One region of the Janthinobacterium sp. JF4 genome, then DNA from elsewhere that is predicted to be linked to it. Evidence: predicted binding sites of a transcription regulator. Region 1 holds the regulator's gene; each other region holds the start of a gene.

Region 1 (4,522 bases):
GCTCTGGAAGAAATGACCCGCAAGGGCATGGGCATGACGGCCGTCGTCGACGCGGACAACCGCCCGGTGGGCGTGTTTACGGATGGCGACTTGCGCCGCATGTTCGAGCGCGTGCAGGATTTCACGCAAGTGGAGATCCGCGACGTCATGCATGCGCAGCCGCGCAGCATCGCGCCCGAACGCCTGGCCGTCGATGCCGTGGCCGTGATGGAGCAGTTCCGCATCAATCAGATGCTGGTCGTCGATGCCGACGGCAAGCTGGTGGGCGCGCTGCATATCCATGATCTGACGCAAGCGAAGGTGATCTGATGGACAGCGTAGCGGACAACCTGGCGCGCGCGGCCAAGGTCAAACTGATGATCTTTGACGTCGATGGCGTGCTCACCGACGGCAGCCTGCATTTCGGCCCGGACGGCGAGATGATGAAAACGTTTAATGTGTATGATGGCCTGGGCATCAAGCTGCTGCAGGAATCGGGCGTGCAGACGGCCATCATCAGCGCGCGCCGCTCGGCCATCACGGCGCGCCGCGCGCAAGACCTGGGCATTACCCATGTGCACCAGGGCGGCCACGACAAGCTGACGCCGTTTCGCGAACTGCTGGCGTTGACGGGCTTGACGGAAGAGCAATGCGGCTATATCGGCGACGACGTCATCGATGCGCCCATCCTGAAACGCGTGGGCTTTGCCGTCAGCGTGCCGGGCGGGCGTCCGGAAGCGCAGGGCCTGGCCCACCATGTGACGCAGGCCGGCGGCGGCCGCGGCGCGGTGCGCGAGATCTGCGAATTCCTGCTGCGCGCCCAGGACAACTATGCGCGCGTCATGGCGCCGTTCCTGGAGTGAGGCGCGCCGCCTCGCCAGTGACCTTTGAAAGAGTGAAGCCCTATGCGTAAGCCAGGAGGCGCCCATCGCTGGCGCATGATTTTTACCGTGCTGGGCGCGGTCGTCGTCGCGTTGGCCAGCTTTTGGCTGCTCGAAGTGATGAACAAGAATAGCCAGGACATCACGGCCAGCAAGCATCTGGATGAGCCCGACTATTTCATCACCAATTTCAGCATGGTGCGCATGGATTTGACAGGCAAGCCCAGCTATATTGTGTCGGGCACCAAGCTCACGCATTATCCGCTGGACGATTCGTCCGATATCGACCAGCCCTTCGTGCGCAAGCTCACGCCCGGCATGCCGCCGTTGAACATGAATGCGGAACTGGCGCATATCGACCAGGACAATACCCGGCTGCAACTGCACCGCAAGGTCGTGATCGACCGCGTGGCCAGTCCGAAGGCGCAGAACCTGACGGTCAGGACGGAAGCGCTGACGGTGTTTCCGGACGAGGAAAGAATGGAAACGGACGTGCCTGTCGATATCCTGACGGGCGCCTCGCGCATCAATGGCATCGGCATGAAGGCCAATAACGCCACCGGCGTGGTGGAAGTGCAGAATGCGCTGCGCATGGTCCTCCCGCCGAAACCGCGCCCGGCCGCGGCGGCAAAATGACAGAACGAAACAAGGAAACCATACTATGAAGAATATCTTGCTGTTGACTCTATTCTCGACCGTTTGCTCGTTGGGCGTGATGGGCGTGGCGCATGCCGAGAAGGCCGATTCCGAGAAGGAAGCCGTCATCACGGCACGCAGTGGCCACGTCGATGACGTCAAGCAGGTGCGTACCCTGACGGGCGACGTCGTGCTGGTCAAGGGGACGCTGACCATGAAGGCGGGCCGGGCCCTGATCACGGAAGACCCGCAAGGCTACCAGTTCATTACCTTCTGGGCCGATCCCGGCAAGCTGGCCACCTTCCGCCAGAAGCGCGATGGCGCGGGCGACCTGTGGGTCGAAGGCGAAGCGGAGCGCGTGGAATACGACAACAAGACGGAAGTGGTGAAACTGTTTTCCAAAGCCAAGCTGACGCGCCTGGAAGGCACGAAAGTGACCGACGTGGCCAATGGCGCCTTCATCTCGTATGACAGCCGCAAGGAAGTGTTTGCGATGGAAAATTCCGATAGCGGCACCAGCACCGCCGATGGCGGCAGCGTGCGCATGGTGATCCAGCCGAAGACCAAGGCGCCGGCGGCGGAGAAAGCGCCGGCCACGCCTGCGCCAGGAAAGAAATAATGGACAATACACGTTGCGGCAGCACCCTGATCGTTCGCGGGCTGCAAAAAACCTATGGCAAGCGGCAAGTCGTGCATGATGTCTCGCTGCAAGTCGAATGCGGCGAAGTGGTGGGGCTGCTGGGCCCGAACGGCGCCGGCAAGACCACCTCGTTCTACATGATCGTCGGCCTGGTGCCGTCCGACGGCGGCAGCATCGATATCAGCGGCGTGGACATCTCCAGCCTGCCGATCCACCGCCGCGCGCAGATGGGCCTGTCCTACCTGCCGCAGGAAGCATCCGTCTTCCGCAAGCTGACGGTGGAAGACAATATCCGCGCCGTGCTGGAGATCCAGACCGTCGAAGGCCGTCCTTTGACGAAGGCCGAGATCGAGGAGCGGCTGGATAAATTGCTGGCCGACTTGCAGATTGAAAAGCTGCGTGAGAACCAGGCGCTGTCGCTGTCCGGCGGCGAGCGCCGCCGCGTGGAGATCGCCCGCGCGCTGGCCACCGATCCCCGTTTCGTGCTGCTCGACGAACCGTTCGCCGGTGTCGACCCGATCGCCGTGATCGAAATCCAGCGCATCGTGCGCTTCTTGAAGGAGCGCAATATCGGCGTGCTGATCACCGATCATAATGTGCGCGAGACGCTGGGTATTTGCGACCGTGCCTACATCATCAACCAGGGCTCGGTGCTGGCGTCGGGACGCCCCGACGACATCATCGCGAACGAGTCGGTACGCCGGGTCTATCTGGGCGAACACTTCCGTATGTAAGCCAATGAAACAATCATTGCAGCTGCGCACTTCGCAGCACCTGGCACTGACGCCGCAGTTGCAGCAATCGATACGCCTGTTGCAATTGTCTACCCTGGAATTGCACCAGGAACTAGAGCAATTGCTGACGGACAATCCCTTGCTCGAACGCCTGGACGATCCGCTCGACCGTTCGCTGCGCCTGCTGTCCGACGGCGCCTTGAGTTCCACGGCCGCGCCGGCCGAAGCGCCGCCCCAGCCGCCAAGCCAGGAGGCGCCTGCGGCGCCGGCCGAAGCGGAAACCTTTGACGGCGAGGCGGGCGAGGGCCCGGCCGCCGCGGACGGCGGCGACAGCGACTGGAGCGAGGCGAGCCGGGGCAAGGCGCCCGACGACGAAGATTCGCGCCCGCAATTGGAGGCCCATCACTGCACCCTGCGCGAACACCTGATGGAGCAGATGCGCGTGACGGTGCTCGAATTGCGCGACCGCGCGCTGGTCGAGCTGATCATCGACGCGCTCGACGACAATGGCTACCTGGAAGAGTCGCTCGACGACATCCTGGCGCGCCTGCCGGAAGAGCTGGAAATCGACGCCGACGAGATGCGCACGGCTTTGTCTCTCTTGCAAAGTTTCGATCCCCCGGGCGTGGGCGCGCGCAATGCGTCCGAATGTCTGGCGCTGCAAATCAAGCGCTTGCCGCACATCGCCATGGTGACGCGCCGCATGGCCCTCGTCATCGTGGAAAAGCACCTGGCCTGGTTTGCCCAGCGCGACTTCAACAAGCTGAAAAAAGCCCTCGACTGCGACGATGAAGACTTGCGCGAAGCGCAGACGGTGATTCGCCAATGCAACCCGCATCCGGGCGCCGTGTTCGCCTCGGACGTGTCCGATTACGTGGTGCCCGACGTCGTCGTCAAGCGCGCGCGCAACGGCTGGCAAGTCACCCTGAACAACGACGTCATGCCGCGCCTGCGCGTCAACGCCATGTACGCCAACTTGCTCAAGCAGGGCAAGGGCGAGGGCGCGATGGGCGCACAGTTGCAGGAAGCCAAGTGGCTGATCAAGAATATGCGCCAGCGCTTCGACACGATCCTGCGCGTGGCGCAGGCGATAGTAGAAAGACAAAAGAACTTTTTCTCGCATGGGGCCGTTGCCATGCGCCCCCTTGTGCTCCGTGAAATAGCTGATACACTGGGTTTACACGAGAGTACTATCTCGCGGGTAACAACTCAAAAGTACATGCTGACCCCGCACGGCATGTTCGAGTTGAAATATTTCTTTGGTAGCCACGTCGCCACCGAAGCGGGGGGCGAAGCGTCATCGACGGCGATACGGGCATTGATCGTGCAACTGACAGGAGCAGAAGACCCTAAAAATCCTTTATCCGACAGTAAGATTGCGGACATGCTGGGGGAACAAGGCATGGTGATTGCGCGACGTACTGTTGCCAAATACCGGGAAGCATTGAAAATTCCGCCAGTGAGCCTGCGTAAGTGTTTGTAAGTTTTTTTCGGTTCCTCTGCGGGCCGGATAGGATGGACCGCACGAACCCGATCATCTTTAGGAGTGTGTATGAATCTCACCATCAGCGGACATCATCTCGAAGTGACACCAGCCATCCGTGAATACGTACAAACGAAGCTGGAGCGCGTGAAACGTCATTTCGATCAAG
Region 2 (4,522 bases), on a different contig from region 1:
GTACGAGGTGCATTTCGCCTGCGCCGATGGCTACGACTTTTGTTTCAAGCAAGCCCCCTTCCGGCGCTGGCGCATCGACAGTATTTCATCGCTGCAATTCCTGCAGGCGCTAGCCCGCGGCAAGCCTGTCTACACGGAAAGCACGCTGCACGCGTATGTGGAAGACGACTTGCGCCTGCTCAATGCCGTCCAGCCCGATCTCGTGATCGGCGACTTTCGCCTGTCGCTGTCGGTCAGCGCCCGCTTGCAGCGCATTCCCTACATCACCATCAGCAATGCCTACTGGAGCCCTTACGTGCGCCAGCACTACACGGTGCCCAGCCTGCCCCTGACAGGCATGCTGCCCATCTGGCTGGCCGCCCCCCTGTTCCGCCTGATCCGCCCGCTGGCCTTCGCCTCGCATGCCGTGCCCCTGAACCGCGTGCGCCGCCGCCATGGCCTGCCATCCTTGGGCAGCGACTTGCGGCGCATCTATACGGATGCCGACCACACCTTGTACGCGGATATTCCGCAACTGTTCCCGCCGCATGCCATGCCGTCCACGCACGACTACCTGGGCGCCATCATCTGGGCGCCGCCGCTCGACTTGCCGGACTGGTGGCAGCGCCCGGAACTGAGCAGCGGACGGCCCATTATTTATGTCACCCTGGGCAGCTCCGGCCAGGGGCAGTTGCTGCCGCGCGTGCTGCGCGCGCTGGCGCCCCTGCCCGTCACCGTACTGGCGGCCACGGCCGGCACCATCCGCATCGACGCCGTGCCGCCGAACGCCTGTGTCGCGCCCTTTCTGCCGGGCGACGCAGCGGCCCGGCGCGCCAGCCTGGTGATCTGCAACGGCGGCAGCCCGACCAGCCAGCAGGCGCTGACGGCAGGCGTACCCGTCATCGGCATCGCCGGCAACCTCGATCAATTCCTCAACATGCATGGCATCGCGGGGGCCGGCGCCGGCCTGCTGCTGCGCGCCGACCGCTTCCAGGAAACCGCCCTGCGCCATGCCGCCACGCGCATGCTCGACGATGGCCGGGCCAGGCTGGCGGCGCGCCAGCTGGCCACGGCCATGCGCGACTATGTGCCAGGGCAGCGCTTGCTGCCCCATATGCGCGCCCTGTTGGGCCCGTTGCCGCATGGCAGCCAGCCTTGACGGGCGGCGTCGGTTTTTCTTACAGTGCGTCCGGCAACACCTGCACCGCGCCAACAAAAGCACGCCAAGTCATTGATTTCAAAAGAACCTCATGCGTTGGCATGGAAGTCGCTAGGTACTGGCCATGAGCACCTGCCGACAGGACTCAGGCAACACTTCCAGACTCACTCAACCACGAGGTGAACACAATGAAACTCTCCAAACTGAAACTGCTCCCGGCCGCAACGGCACTGGCCATGCTGTGCGCCGCCGGTAGCGCACAGGCGGGCGCCTACGGCTATTCGTACAACAACATCTTCGGCCTGGTGATCGCCGTGCCGACGGGCCAGATCACGGTCGCCAACAGCACCACCATCTCGCGCAGCACGGCCACCCTGAATGGCGTCAGCGTCATCAATGGCGGCTCCGGCTCGCTCGATGCCCCACGCGCCAACGTCGGTGCCGTCACCAAGGGCGAGAATGACTTCACGCAGCAAGGTCCATCGGGCAATTATTCGCGCGGCGATGCGCAGATCGTCAGCACGCAGTTTCCCTCGTTCCCGCCCGGCTCCACCTCCACCCAGGTGGTGAACGTGGCCGAAGCCCACCTCGACGGCCCCGCCGGCACGGCCGACGCCTCCGGGCGCAATGGCTCGACCACGGGCTTTTCCGTCGATTTCATCGTCGGTTCGCCCACGGCAACCCTGAGCTTTGACTTCCTGGCATCGCCCTTCATGCAAGTCTTCCTGCAAAGCACGGTCGGCCAGCTGTCTACCGCAACGGCCAACCTGGTCGTCACCTTCACCATCACGGATGCGACCGGCGCGACGGTATTCAACTGGACACCCGATGGCGCGATCGGGTCTGGCATCTTCGGCGGCACGGAAAACGCCGATGGCGCCAACCTGAACACCAGCCTGGCGACCAATTTCCTCACGCGCGGCAACCTGTTCACCTACGACCCTTCCGGCTGCGGCACGCCCACGGGCACCGGCGTTGGCACAGCGTGCGGCAGCAACTTCAGCTCCGTCAGCAATGCTTTAACGGCCGGCAACTACACGCTGACCCTGAATGCGGTGGAAAGCGTGGACCTGGTGAAACAAGCGGTGCCGGAACCGGGCACCCTGGCCTTGCTGGGCCTGGGTCTGGCCGGCCTGAGCTATGCCCGTCGCCGCAAGGTTGCCGCCTGAAGCAGGCAACAGGAGGGATTCACAGGCGAGGGGCTCTCCTCGCCTTTTTTATGTGGCAAGCCTGTCGGTTTTCCTTACAACGCGGCCGATCAGGAGATGAGGATTTTCATGACTATATTTTCTTGCAGCCGACTGCCAACGGTCTTCTTGGCCTGGCTATTGCTGGCCAGCAGTGGCACCGCCAGTGCCGCCGCCTACGGCTATTCGTACACCAGCGTCTTTGGCCTGGTCATCAGCAATCCCAGCGGCTCCACCACCTTGATCAACAACATCGACCTGTCGCGCACCACCGCCACGCTCGACGGCAGCAGCATCATCCATGGCGGCAGCAATGAGATCGATGCGCCGCAAGCGAAACGCGGCGCCGTCACCAAGGGAGAAAACGACTTTACCCGGCAAGGCATGGGCAATGCCGCGTATGCGCGCGGCGAGGCGCAGATCGTCACTTCGCAAATCCCCCCCTTTCCACCGGGCTCGACCAGCACGCATACGGTGAATGCGGCAGAAACCTTCCTCACAAGCGGCGGCAATGCCGACGCCTCGGGACACAATGGTTCCAGCACCGCGATGACGGTCAATTTCGTCGTCGGCCAACCGGGCGCGACCCTGGCCTTCGACTTCCAGGCCCTGCCCTTCATGCAGCTGTACCTGGATGCGCTGGCCGGCACGGGATCGGCGGCCACCACCAACATGGCGCTGACGTTTACCATCATCGATGAAAATGGCCAGATCGTCTTCAACTGGGCGCCCGACGGCACCCTCGGCTCCGGCATCCTGGGCGGCACCGAACTGGCCGATGCCGCCAATCTCAATACCGGTTACGCGCAAACGCCGCTCACCAGCGGCAGCATGTTCACCTACGACCCCAGCGGCTGCGGCGCGCCCACAGGCACGGGCATCGGCACGACGTGCGGCGGGCAGTATAGCGCCGTCACGGATACCCTGGCGGCGGGCAATTACACCCTGGTGTTGAACATGCTGAACAGTTCCGAACTGGCCTACGTGCCAGGCGTCACGCCAGTGGCGCTGCCGGGCACCTTGCCGCTGCTGGCGGCTGGCCTGGCGGCGCTGGCCAGCTTCGTGCCACGGCGCCGGCGCTGGCACTGACGAGGCTGAGACGCCCGCATGGCCTCACGCGCGCCTCACTGCCCCGCCGTGGGCGGCACCAGCAAGTCTTGCAGCGGTCGGCGCAGCGAGCGCGCCCTGGCGGCCGGTCCCGCACCGATACGCCCAAGAAACACGGCCCGTTCAAACACCGCCTCCCCCAGCACGGCCTGGCACCGCACAGCCAGTTCCTGCGCCATTTCCTGCATGCCATCGGTGCGCGAAAAAGTACGCCGTTCGCGCACATAGCGGGCAAAAATCAGCGGCGTCAGTTCCGGCTGCAATTGCAGGCCCAGCTGCGTTGCCGTCAGCCAGAAACGCTGCATGGCGCGGCCGGCCGCCACGTAGTCGTCGATCTGGCGTGGTGGCGCATCGGCCAGCAGCACGAAATGCGCGGCGCAATACAGGCCGGGCAGCAAGTCCATCTGCAGGCGCGGCGCCAGCGTGCCCGCCAGCCAGGTATTGAAGAAATCCACGCGGCGCCAGCTTTGCATGATCCAGCGCATCAGCCGCGCCGTCATGGGGTCGACGCCGAGCGCCTGCTCCGGGATGCGGTCGCTGCTGTAGCGCGCGCCCCATTCGATGACGTCGCGGTGCACCTTGTGCGCTTCGGGCATGGTCAGGCGCAGCTTCGCATTGTCGAACATCAGGCGCGCACAGGCCATGCGCGCCCGCCCGCCTTCGAACCACTGCACGCCGTAACCGGGCGGCAAGCTGGCCGCCAGCGCGGTTTTTTCGCTGGCGCGCAGGCTGCGCGTGCTGAGCCGGCGCCGCTGCACGCTGCGCTGCGGCAGGAAGGCCGCCAGCGGATCGGGCAGCATGCCGGGGCTGTCGACAAATTGCACATCAAACGTGGGCAAGGTGTCGGGCATGGACAGACGCCGGCGCGCCTCCATGCGCAGGCCATGGCTGCTGGCCGCCAGCGCCATGCTTTCGAGCAAGGCACCGAGCGACAGCTGGCTGGGGTGGCCGTCGAGGTCATACACGCAATGGCTGCGCGTATCGAAGCCATGCACGACCACGTGCCGCTGGTCGACGATTTCAAAGCGCCACGGCTGCGTGTTGTCGCCGCTGGGCGCCCAGCGCGCCTGCTCGAGGATGTTTTCCAGCA
Region 3 (4,522 bases), on a different contig from region 1:
CCCCTGTGCCACCCGCTGGCCCTCACGCGCGTCACCGTCGATTTTGAAGTCGATGCGGCGGCCAACAGCGTGCACTGCCGCGCCCAAGTCGACACGACGGGCAAGACGGGCGTGGAAATGGAAGCGCTCACTTCCGTGCAGATCGGCTTGCTGACAATTTATGACATGTGCAAGGCCGTCGACCGGGGCATGGTCATGACGAACGTGCGCGTGCTGGAAAAGCATGGCGGCAAGTCGGGCGATTGGCACGCCGAGCTGTAATCATGCTGCCTGGCGCGCAAGATGGACCTTGACGCGGCGCAAGTCGCACAGCAGCCAGATGGCACTGGCCAGGCACAGCACGATGATGGCCATCGACAGGGGCAGGTGAAACTGCTCCAGCCCCGCCAGCGCAAAGCCGGCGTGGATCAGACACGTTCCCACGCCGAGCGCGGCGCACACACCCGCATACACGGGCGCCTGCGGGGTTGCCAGCAGCACGTGCCGGTAACCGGCCAGCACCAGGGCAATCGCCGCCAGGTTAAACACCAGAAAACCCTGCACGCCGCCCGGCACATGAAACATTTCCCACTCTTTCCAGTAGGCAGCGTCGATTTGATGCAAGATCAGAAACAACATGGTCCAGAAGTAGCTGCGTGGCATAAGATTTACATTTGTCTTTAGTGATGCAATTGTAAAGCCTGCACCGCGCACCGGCACGTGCACCTGGCATTTTTCTGTACCAAGATGAATTTCATTGACATAAATGCTTTTTCATCAAGAAATCATGCATACTGCGAGTCGACCATATCCAGATGAGCATCGCATGACTAGCAACAAGCCCGCCGCGGAAAACAAGCTCCAGGACTTCGAATTCGAGGCCATGCATCTGCAGGTGGGAGGACGCATCCAGTTCATCACGCATCGCACCATCAAACCCATCCAGCATTTCTCGACCGTGATCGGCTACGTGAAAGATGAGTACCTGATCGTCAAGATTCCCATGGAAAACGGCGCGTCCATCGTGCTCAACGAGGGCGACAAGCTGACCATCCGCGTGTTTTCCGGCGTCACCGTGTGTTCGTTTGCGTGCAGCGTGCTGCGCATCTTTGGCCGCCCGCTCAATTATGTGCATCTGAGCTTTCCCGATGCCATCCAGGGCACCAGCCTGCGCACGGCCATGCGCGTGAAGGTGGACATTCCGGCGCAACTGAGCTACCGCGACGTGGCGGCCGTGCCCGTGTTCATCGTCAACCTCAGCGTCTCGGGTGCGCTGATCGAGGCGCCCAGCATGCTCACGCCGGACGACGAAGGCGTGGCGCTCAGCTTTACCCTGCTGGTGCAGCCGAACAAGCATCAGATGCGCGTCAATACGCGCGCGCGCATCCAGAACGTCAGCGTGGGCAAGCCGTCGAATGGCCATGCCGCCGAAGTGGCGGAAATCTATACGTATGGCGTGCAATTCATCGACCTGGAACCGACCCACTACACCCTGCTGCAAAACCTCACCTATGAAGCGCTGATCGCGGACCGGCAAAAAATCGTCTGATACCCGGCTGGCCAGCGCCGCTTACAGAGTCGGGGTCACGTCGGGAATGTTGTTTTTGGTAATCGCTTCCTTCGCCGCCGGATTCGTCACGCTGGTGCTGTTAAACCAGCTCAGGCTGCTGGTGCCCGGCTTCATGGTCATCGTCACGCTTTGTCCACCGATCCCCGTGCCCAGGTCAGCAGCGAGGGTTAGCACGATATTCCCCTTGTCCACGGTGGCGCTCGCCACTTCGCGCGTGGCACTGAACACGGGAATGGAACTTGGTACGCTCTCGGTGGGCGTGCTGCAGGCGGTGGCCGCTCCGCCATTTTCCTGCACGCACAGGGCCACGGCCGTTTTCAACGGCGCGGCGGCGGCCAGTACGTTGCTGACCTTGGCCCGCATCGTATAGTCGCCATATTGGGGAATGGCCACGGCCGCCAGGATGCCGGCGATGGCCACCACGATCATCAGTTCTATCAGGGTAAATCCGCTTTGCGCGCGCATCGTATCCTCCCATGGTGCATTGCTCACGCAGGGAATGGTGCAAGCACCATGCCAGCGGCGCGCCCGGGCAGCGGCGGCACACGTGGAAAGAAAAGCGACACTTTTGGGCAGGTTCGGACCAGTTGCGTCGGCCCAGGCCGGGCAGCGGCCTGTCTTACGGACAAAGAAAAAGGAGCCGAAGCTCCTTTTTTGTACTGCGGTGACCAGGCTGAAATTACAGCATGGCTTTCAGCAGACGCGCCATTTCCGACGGGTTTTTGGTCACGGTGATGCCGCAAGCTTCCATGATTTCCAGCTTGGCTTGAGCCGTATCGGCACCGCCAGAGATCAGCGCGCCGGCGTGGCCCATGCGCTTGCCTGGAGGAGCGGTCACGCCAGCGATGAAGCCAACGACCGGTTTTTTCATGTTGTCTTTGATCCAATAAGCCGCGTTGGCTTCGTCCGGACCACCGATTTCGCCGATCATGATGACGGCGTCGGTATCTGGATCATCATTGAACATCTTCATGATGTCGATGTGCTTCAGACCGTTGATCGGGTCGCCGCCGATGCCGACTGCCGACGATTGGCCCAGGCCCAGTGCGGTCAATTGCCCCACTGCTTCATAAGTCAGGGTACCCGAACGCGACACCACGCCGATACGGCCCTTCTTGTGGATGTGGCCTGGCATGATGCCGATCTTGATTTCGTCTGGCGTGATCAGGCCTGGGCAGTTAGGGCCCAGCAGCAAGGTTTTGCTGTTGGCTTTAGCCATGCGGTCTTTCAGAGCCATCATGTCACGCACTGGAATGCCTTCGGTGATGCAAATGGCCAGATCCATTTCAGCTTCGACAGCTTCCCAGATCGCCGCTGCCGCGCCTGCTGGCGGTACGTAGATCACGGAAACGTTGGCGCCGGTTTCTTTTTTCGCTTCGGTGACGTTAGCGAAAATAGGAATGCCTTCGAAGTCTTCGCCGGCTTTCTTCGGGTTCACGCCTGCTACGAAGGCAGCTTTGCCGTTCGCGTAGTCGCGGCAACCGCGGGTGTGGAACTGGCCGGTCTTGCCGGTGATCCCTTGGGTAACGACTTTGGTATCTTTATTGATCAGAATGGACATGTTGATTCCTTAATTAAGCTTGACCGGCAGCAGCGGCAACGACGCTCTTGGCTGCATCTTCCATGGTGTCGGCTGCGATGATAGGCAGACCGGAATCGGCCAGCATCTTCTTGCCCAGGTCTTCGTTGGTGCCCTTCATGCGCACGACCAGTGGCACGTTCAGCGAGACGGCTTTCACTGCGGCGATAACGCCTTCAGCGATCACGTCGCAACGCATGATGCCGCCGAAAATGTTCACCAGGATGGCTTTCAGGCCTGGGTTTTTCAGCATGATCTTGAACGCTTCGGTCACTTTTTCTGCCGTGGCGCCGCCGCCGACGTCCAGGAAGTTGGCTGGCTCGCCGCCGAACAGCTTGATGGTGTCCATGGTGGCCATGGCCAGGCCGGCGCCGTTCACCAGGCAACCGATGTTGCCGTCGAGCGAAATATAGGCCAGGTCGAATTTCGACGCTTCGATTTCAGCTGGATCTTCTTCGTCCAGGTCGCGCAGGGCGACGATTTCCGGATGACGGAACAGCGCGTTCGGGTCAAAGTTGAACTTGGCGTCCAGGGCGATGACCTTGCCGCTGCCGGTAACGATCAGCGGGTTGATTTCGGCCAGCGAGCAATCGGTTTCCCAGTACGCTTTGTACAGGCCTTGCAGGTTGACGCGGGCGTCAGCGATGGAGCCGGCAGGCACGCCGATTTTGGCAGCGATGTCGTCTGCCTGGGCATCGGTCAGGCCAACGCCTGGATCGATGGTGACGTGGTGAATCTTCTCCGGGTGGCTCTCGGCCACTTCTTCGATGTCCATGCCGCCTTCGGACGACGCCATCAGGACGATTTTCTGGGTGACGCGGTCGGTGACCAGCGAAACGTACAGTTCTTGTTTGATGTCGGCGCCTTCTTCCACCAGCAGGCGGTTGACTTTTTGGCCTTCGGCGCTGGTCTGATGCGTGATCAGCTGCATGCCCATGATCTGGTCAGCGTATTCCTTGACCTGTTCCATCGATTTTGCCACTTTCACGCCGCCGCCCTTGCCGCGGCCACCTGCGTGGATCTGCGCCTTGACGACCCACACCGGGCCGCCCAGGGTTTCCGCAGCCTTGACGGCTTCTTCGACGGACATGCACGGAATACCGCGTGGTACCGTCACTCCGTGCTGCCGGAGGATTTCTTTGGCTTGATACTCATGGATTTTCATGCTGGCTTCCCTTCTGATACTGATGTGTAAAAATACGGTTAGTGGTGCAAAAAAAACAGGAAAGCGCCGGGGTCACGCCTTGGCTACCCAGCGCGGGTAATACTGTGCAACCGCCCCGCCATCGGTGCGCAGGGCGTGGCATCTGTCGAGTTGAAACGGCTTTTCATGCGACAAGTCAGCATTCGCACCGTCACGGGTCGACCAGACATCGCCGGCAAATGCCTGAACC
Region 4 (4,522 bases), on a different contig from region 1:
TGCCGAGGAAGTGGTCGTTGACCGACACTTTCATCTTGCTGTAGCGCACACCTGCGCTGAGCAGCCACGGCCCGTTTTGCCATTCCGCCTGGACATACGGATCGAGGCTGGACACGACATTCTGCTCGTCGCGGCGCAGCTTGCCTTTTACGCCAAAGCTATTGCCAATGTAATTCTCATAGCCGGTGCGGTCATCGCTGGAGCGGCCATAATCGATGCCGATGGTGGTGCTCAGCTTGCCCCCGGCCAGCTGGTTCACATGCAGCCAGTTGGTGTCGATGCCATAGAACTGGCGCTGGAAATCGACCACGCCGCCCGAATGGCTGGCCGGGGCCTGGAAGCCTTTGGTAAATGCCTGGTATTGAATCACGTCGCGGTTGCCGCCATACACCATCACACGCAGGCGGTCATCTCCGAACGACTGTTCATAGGTGGCGCCGATTTGCTGGTGGTCGATGCTCTTTCGCGTGTTGTAGCGTTCGGCCAGGGTGCGTCTCGGGTTCTGTGTATCCGTCGTGTCGATTTCGCCGGCGCGCGGGTCGCGGGCAAACGTGGCCCAGGTGGCGCCCAACGGATCTTGCGTGTTGCCTTGGTGCAGGCTGTTGGCGACGATGGTCAGCTTGCTGTCCTTCGTCGGCTTGACGGTGATCTTGCCGAAAGCCTGTTCGCGCGTGGCGGCGCTGTGGTCGCGAAAACCATCCGTGCGGAAGCGCGAGCCGTCGAGCACGTAGCCGATGCCGCCTGTCTGGCCTTGCGCCGTCAAGTCCACCTTGCTGGTGCCGAAACTGCCGCCTGTCACATTCAGTTCGACGGACGGGGGATTTTGTCCATCCTTGGAAAACAGCTGGATCACGCCGCCTGAGTGGTTGCCGTAGATGGCAGAAAACGGGCCGCGCAGCACTTCGATGCGCTCGGCCGTATCGAGGTTGAAGGTGGCGGCCTGGCCCTGGCCATCGGGCATGCTGGCGGGAATGCCATCGCTGATGAGTTTGACGCCGCGCACACCGAAGGCTGAGCGTGCGCCGAAGCCGCGCGACGAGATCTGCAAGTCTTGCGCATAGTTCTGGCGGTTTTGCACGACCAGGCCCGGCACGGCGGCCAGCGCTTCCGATGCGTTGACGCGGATTTGCCCATCCTGGATGCGAGCGCTGCCGACGACGTCGATCGAGGCCGGCACTTCCTGGCTGGGGTGGGCGATGCGGCTGCCGCTGACGACCACCGTATCCATGAGTTGCCCGTTGGCCGGATCAGCTGCCTCGGCGGCAAAGACGTGGGGGACCAGGGTGGCGCTGCCGGCGACAAACAGGCTGGCGATGGTGTTCAGGCGGAAACGATGCTGCATGCGGATTCTCCAATGTGAATAAAAGCCTGCTTGAGCGCGTGAGCGGCACAGGTCTGCATAGTCTTATCAAGCAATATGCCTGCCATGTCTCCATTGGTGGGCTGAAATTATACGCTTGTCCGTGGCACGGCGTTTGCATACAGCAATTGTCATAGGCGCCGATGCCGCGCGTTTTTCCTGTGTTTTTCCATTGAAAAGGTGATTATGCCCAACTTCTTCTCGCGCTTGCGCCAGGTGTGCTGGCTGCTGCCTGCGCTCGCCAGCAGCGCCCTCCAGGCCGCTCCGTTTGCCTATGTCCCCAATGAAAAATCGGGCACCTTGAGCGTGATCGACACGGCTACCGACCAGGTAGTGCGCCAGATCGCCGCAGGCAAGCGGCCGCGCGGCATCGCCGCCGACCCCACCGGGCGGCAATTGTTTGTCACGGACGCCGCCAGCAGCGCCTTGTTGCTGATCGATAACGCTGCCGGCACGCCCGTGCGCGCGGTGGCGCTGGGCAAGTCGCCCGAAGGTGTCAGCGCTTCCCGGGACGGTCATTATGTGGCCGTGGCCGTCGAGGAAAACAATAGCGTGGCCTTGCTCGATGGCCACACAGGTACCTTGCTCGCCGATATCAAGGTGCAGGGACGTAATCCGGAACATGCCGTGTTCAGTCCCGATGGGCGCTGGCTGCTGGTCAGCGCGGAAGAGGCCGAGCAAGTCGACGTCATCGATGTGGCGCAACGCCGCCAGGTGACTTCCATCGCCGTGGGACTGCGCCCACGCGGCATCGGCTTCAGTCCGGACTCGGGCCGCGCCTACGTGGCGTGCGAGCTGGTCAATGCCGTCTACGTGATCGACATGGCCGCGCGCAAGGCCATCGCCACCATTCCCGCTGGCAAGAATGCAAATGGCATCGTGGTCCACCCCAACGGCAAGCAGGTGTATGTCTCGAATGGCACGGACGGCACGGTGATGGTGATCGACACGGCCAGCAAGCAGGTCACGGCCACCATTGCCGTCGGCAAGCGTCCGTGGAACATGGCCATCACGCCCGACGGCGCCAAGCTGTACGTGGCCAATGGCCGCTCGAACAGCGTTTCCGTCATCGACACGGCCAGCGCACAGAAGGTGGCCGATATTGCCGTGGGCGAATTGCCATGGGGCGTGGTGATTCGGTAGTGGCGCAGAGAAGGTGTTCCAGTCTGGTACACCTGTTCCATTGTGTAGCGGCGCAGGGGGGCGGCAGCAGGGCTGGCCCGGATTGGAACAGGACGCTGCCACCTTGTTCAAAACGCCAACAGACCCGGCCCTCCTTTCATGCCCGGGGGATACGCTGAAAAGCGCGCCGGGATTGGTGCCACGCCCTTGTAACAAGGGTAAAACCGGCTAAGTTTGTAAGGGGGCGGCGAGCTGGCACGGCATTTGCGGAAGACCCCATGTACTCACCCCCATCTGTACCAGGACGTTTGATTTTAATTAAGTAATTTCATTCTAATTAACCCGATAGAGGACGACATGAATCTCGCAGACATCAGCAAACTGGGCGTAGCCAATCCCTTCAAACAACGCTATGACAATTACATTGGCGGTAAATTCGTTGCACCGGTAAAAGGTGAATATTTTCCTAACATTACGCCGATCACCGGCTTGCCATTTTGCGAAATCGCCCGCTCCACGGCGGAAGACGTCGAGCTGGCGCTGGACGCCGCGCATGCCGCCAAGGATGCCTGGGGCAAGACGTCGCCTGCCGAGCGCGCCAATATCCTGAACCGCATCGCCGACCGCATCGAGCAGAACCTGAGCCTGATCGCCACGGCGGAAACCATCGACAACGGCAAGCCGATCCGCGAAACGATGAATGCCGACATTCCGCTGGCCATCGACCATTTCCGTTATTTCGCCGGTTGCATCCGCGCGCAGGAAGGTTCCGTCGCGCAAATCGACGCGGAAACCTATGCCTATCACTACCATGAGCCGCTGGGTGTCGTGGGCCAGATCATCCCGTGGAATTTCCCGATCTTGATGGCCGTGTGGAAACTGGCGCCAGCCCTGGCCGCCGGCAATTGCGTGGTCTTGAAACCGGCCGAGCAGACGCCGGCCTCCATCATGGTGTTGATCGAGCTGATCGGTGACTTGCTGCCACCGGGCGTGCTGAACATCATCAACGGTTTCGGCCTGGAAGCGGGCAAGCCGCTGGCGTCGAGCAAGCGCATCGCCAAGATCGCCTTCACGGGCGAAACGGGCACGGGCCGCCTGATCATGGGCTACGCGGCGCAAAACCTGATTCCCGTCACTCTCGAGCTGGGCGGCAAGTCGCCGAACATCTTCTTTGAAGACGTGATGGATGCGGACGATGATTATTTCGACAAGTGCCTGGAAGGTTTTGCCATGTTCGCGCTGAACCAGGGCGAAGTGTGCACCTGCCCATCGCGCGTGCTGATCCAGGAATCGATCTACGAGAAATTCATCGAACGGGCCCTGAAGCGCGTGGCCGCCATCAAGCAGGGCAACCCGCTCGACGCTTCCACCATGATCGGTGCGCAGGCCTCGCAGGAGCAGCTGGAAAAGATCCTGTCCTACCTCGACATCGGCCGCCAGGAAGGCGCCGAAGTGCTGGCTGGCGGCGAGCGCAACACGCAGGCGGGCGACCTGGAAGGCGGCTACTACGTGCGTCCGACCGTGTTCAAGGGCAACAACAAGATGCGCATCTTCCAGGAAGAGATTTTCGGGCCAGTCGTGTCCGTGACCACCTTCAAGGATGAGGCCGACGCGCTGGCGATTGCCAACGATACCTTGTACGGCCTGGGCGCCGGCTTGTGGACGCGTGACGGTTCGCGTGCCTTCCGCATGGGACGCGCCATCCAGGCGGGCCGTGTGTGGACCAATTGCTATCACCTGTATCCAGCCCATGCCGCATTCGGTGGCTACAAGCAATCGGGTATCGGCCGCGAAAACCACAAGATGATGCTCGATCACTACCAGCAAACGAAGAACTTGCTGGTGAGCTATAGCCCGAAAGCCCTGGGCTTCTTCTAAACCGGCAACAGTCGCCGCACCTGTAGTCCAGGTGCGGCGCGCAGAAAGGGATGCCATGAGTGCAGCAATTGCCCGGGTGGTCGCCACCGATGCGGCGCTGGAAATGATGGAAAAATTGCGCCAGCGTCACGGCCCGCTGATGTTCTTCCAGTCGGGCGGCTG

What was found. The regulator sigma-54, encoded in region 1, starts transcription at its own class of promoters, with help from an activator protein. The targets are predictions, from matches to a motif close to TGGCANGNAANCTGCTTT.
Region 2: a site for sigma-54 is predicted at 1,236-1,253, ahead of AC54AF_RS17670 (EDSAP-1 family PEP-CTERM protein). Genes of this name have one in related genera too.
Region 3: a site for sigma-54 is predicted at 2,051-2,068, ahead of AC54AF_RS04025 (pilin). Genes of this name have one in related genera too.
Region 4: a site for sigma-54 is predicted at 1,465-1,482, ahead of AC54AF_RS25410 (beta-propeller fold lactonase family protein). Genes of this name have one in related genera too.

What each region holds. Positions count from the first base shown of each region.
Region 1 covers NZ_JCAQAV010000002.1:99,053-103,574, reverse strand. The annotation lists gene AC54AF_RS02280 (KpsF/GutQ family sugar-phosphate isomerase) at 1-309, shown strand, start outside; gene AC54AF_RS02275 (KdsC family phosphatase) at 309-842, shown strand; gene lptC (LPS export ABC transporter periplasmic protein LptC) at 885-1,496, shown strand; gene lptA (lipopolysaccharide transport periplasmic protein LptA) at 1,522-2,115, shown strand; gene lptB (LPS export ABC transporter ATP-binding protein) at 2,115-2,870, shown strand; gene AC54AF_RS02255 (RNA polymerase factor sigma-54) at 2,875-4,353, shown strand; gene hpf (ribosome hibernation-promoting factor, HPF/YfiA family) at 4,423-4,522, shown strand, end outside.
Region 2 covers NZ_JCAQAV010000024.1:37,981-42,502, forward strand. The annotation lists gene AC54AF_RS17665 (nucleotide disphospho-sugar-binding domain-containing protein) at 1-1,138, shown strand, start outside; gene AC54AF_RS17670 (EDSAP-1 family PEP-CTERM protein) at 1,327-2,307, shown strand; gene AC54AF_RS17675 (EDSAP-1 family PEP-CTERM protein) at 2,416-3,414, shown strand; gene AC54AF_RS17680 (nitroreductase family protein) at 3,450-4,522, opposite strand, start outside.
Region 3 covers NZ_JCAQAV010000003.1:72,419-76,940, reverse strand. The annotation lists gene moaC (cyclic pyranopterin monophosphate synthase MoaC) at 1-261, shown strand, start outside; gene AC54AF_RS04035 (DUF6713 family protein) at 262-642, opposite strand; gene AC54AF_RS04030 (flagellar brake protein) at 806-1,528, shown strand; gene AC54AF_RS04025 (pilin) at 1,550-2,014, opposite strand; gene sucD (succinate--CoA ligase subunit alpha) at 2,229-3,110, opposite strand; gene sucC (ADP-forming succinate--CoA ligase subunit beta) at 3,124-4,293, opposite strand; gene AC54AF_RS04010 (DUF2889 domain-containing protein) at 4,366-4,522, opposite strand, start outside.
Region 4 covers NZ_JCAQAV010000058.1:9,036-13,557, reverse strand. The annotation lists gene AC54AF_RS25415 (TonB-dependent receptor family protein) at 1-1,342, opposite strand, end outside; gene AC54AF_RS25410 (beta-propeller fold lactonase family protein) at 1,547-2,503, shown strand; gene adh (aldehyde dehydrogenase) at 2,840-4,360, shown strand; gene AC54AF_RS25400 (DUF779 domain-containing protein) at 4,416-4,522, shown strand, end outside.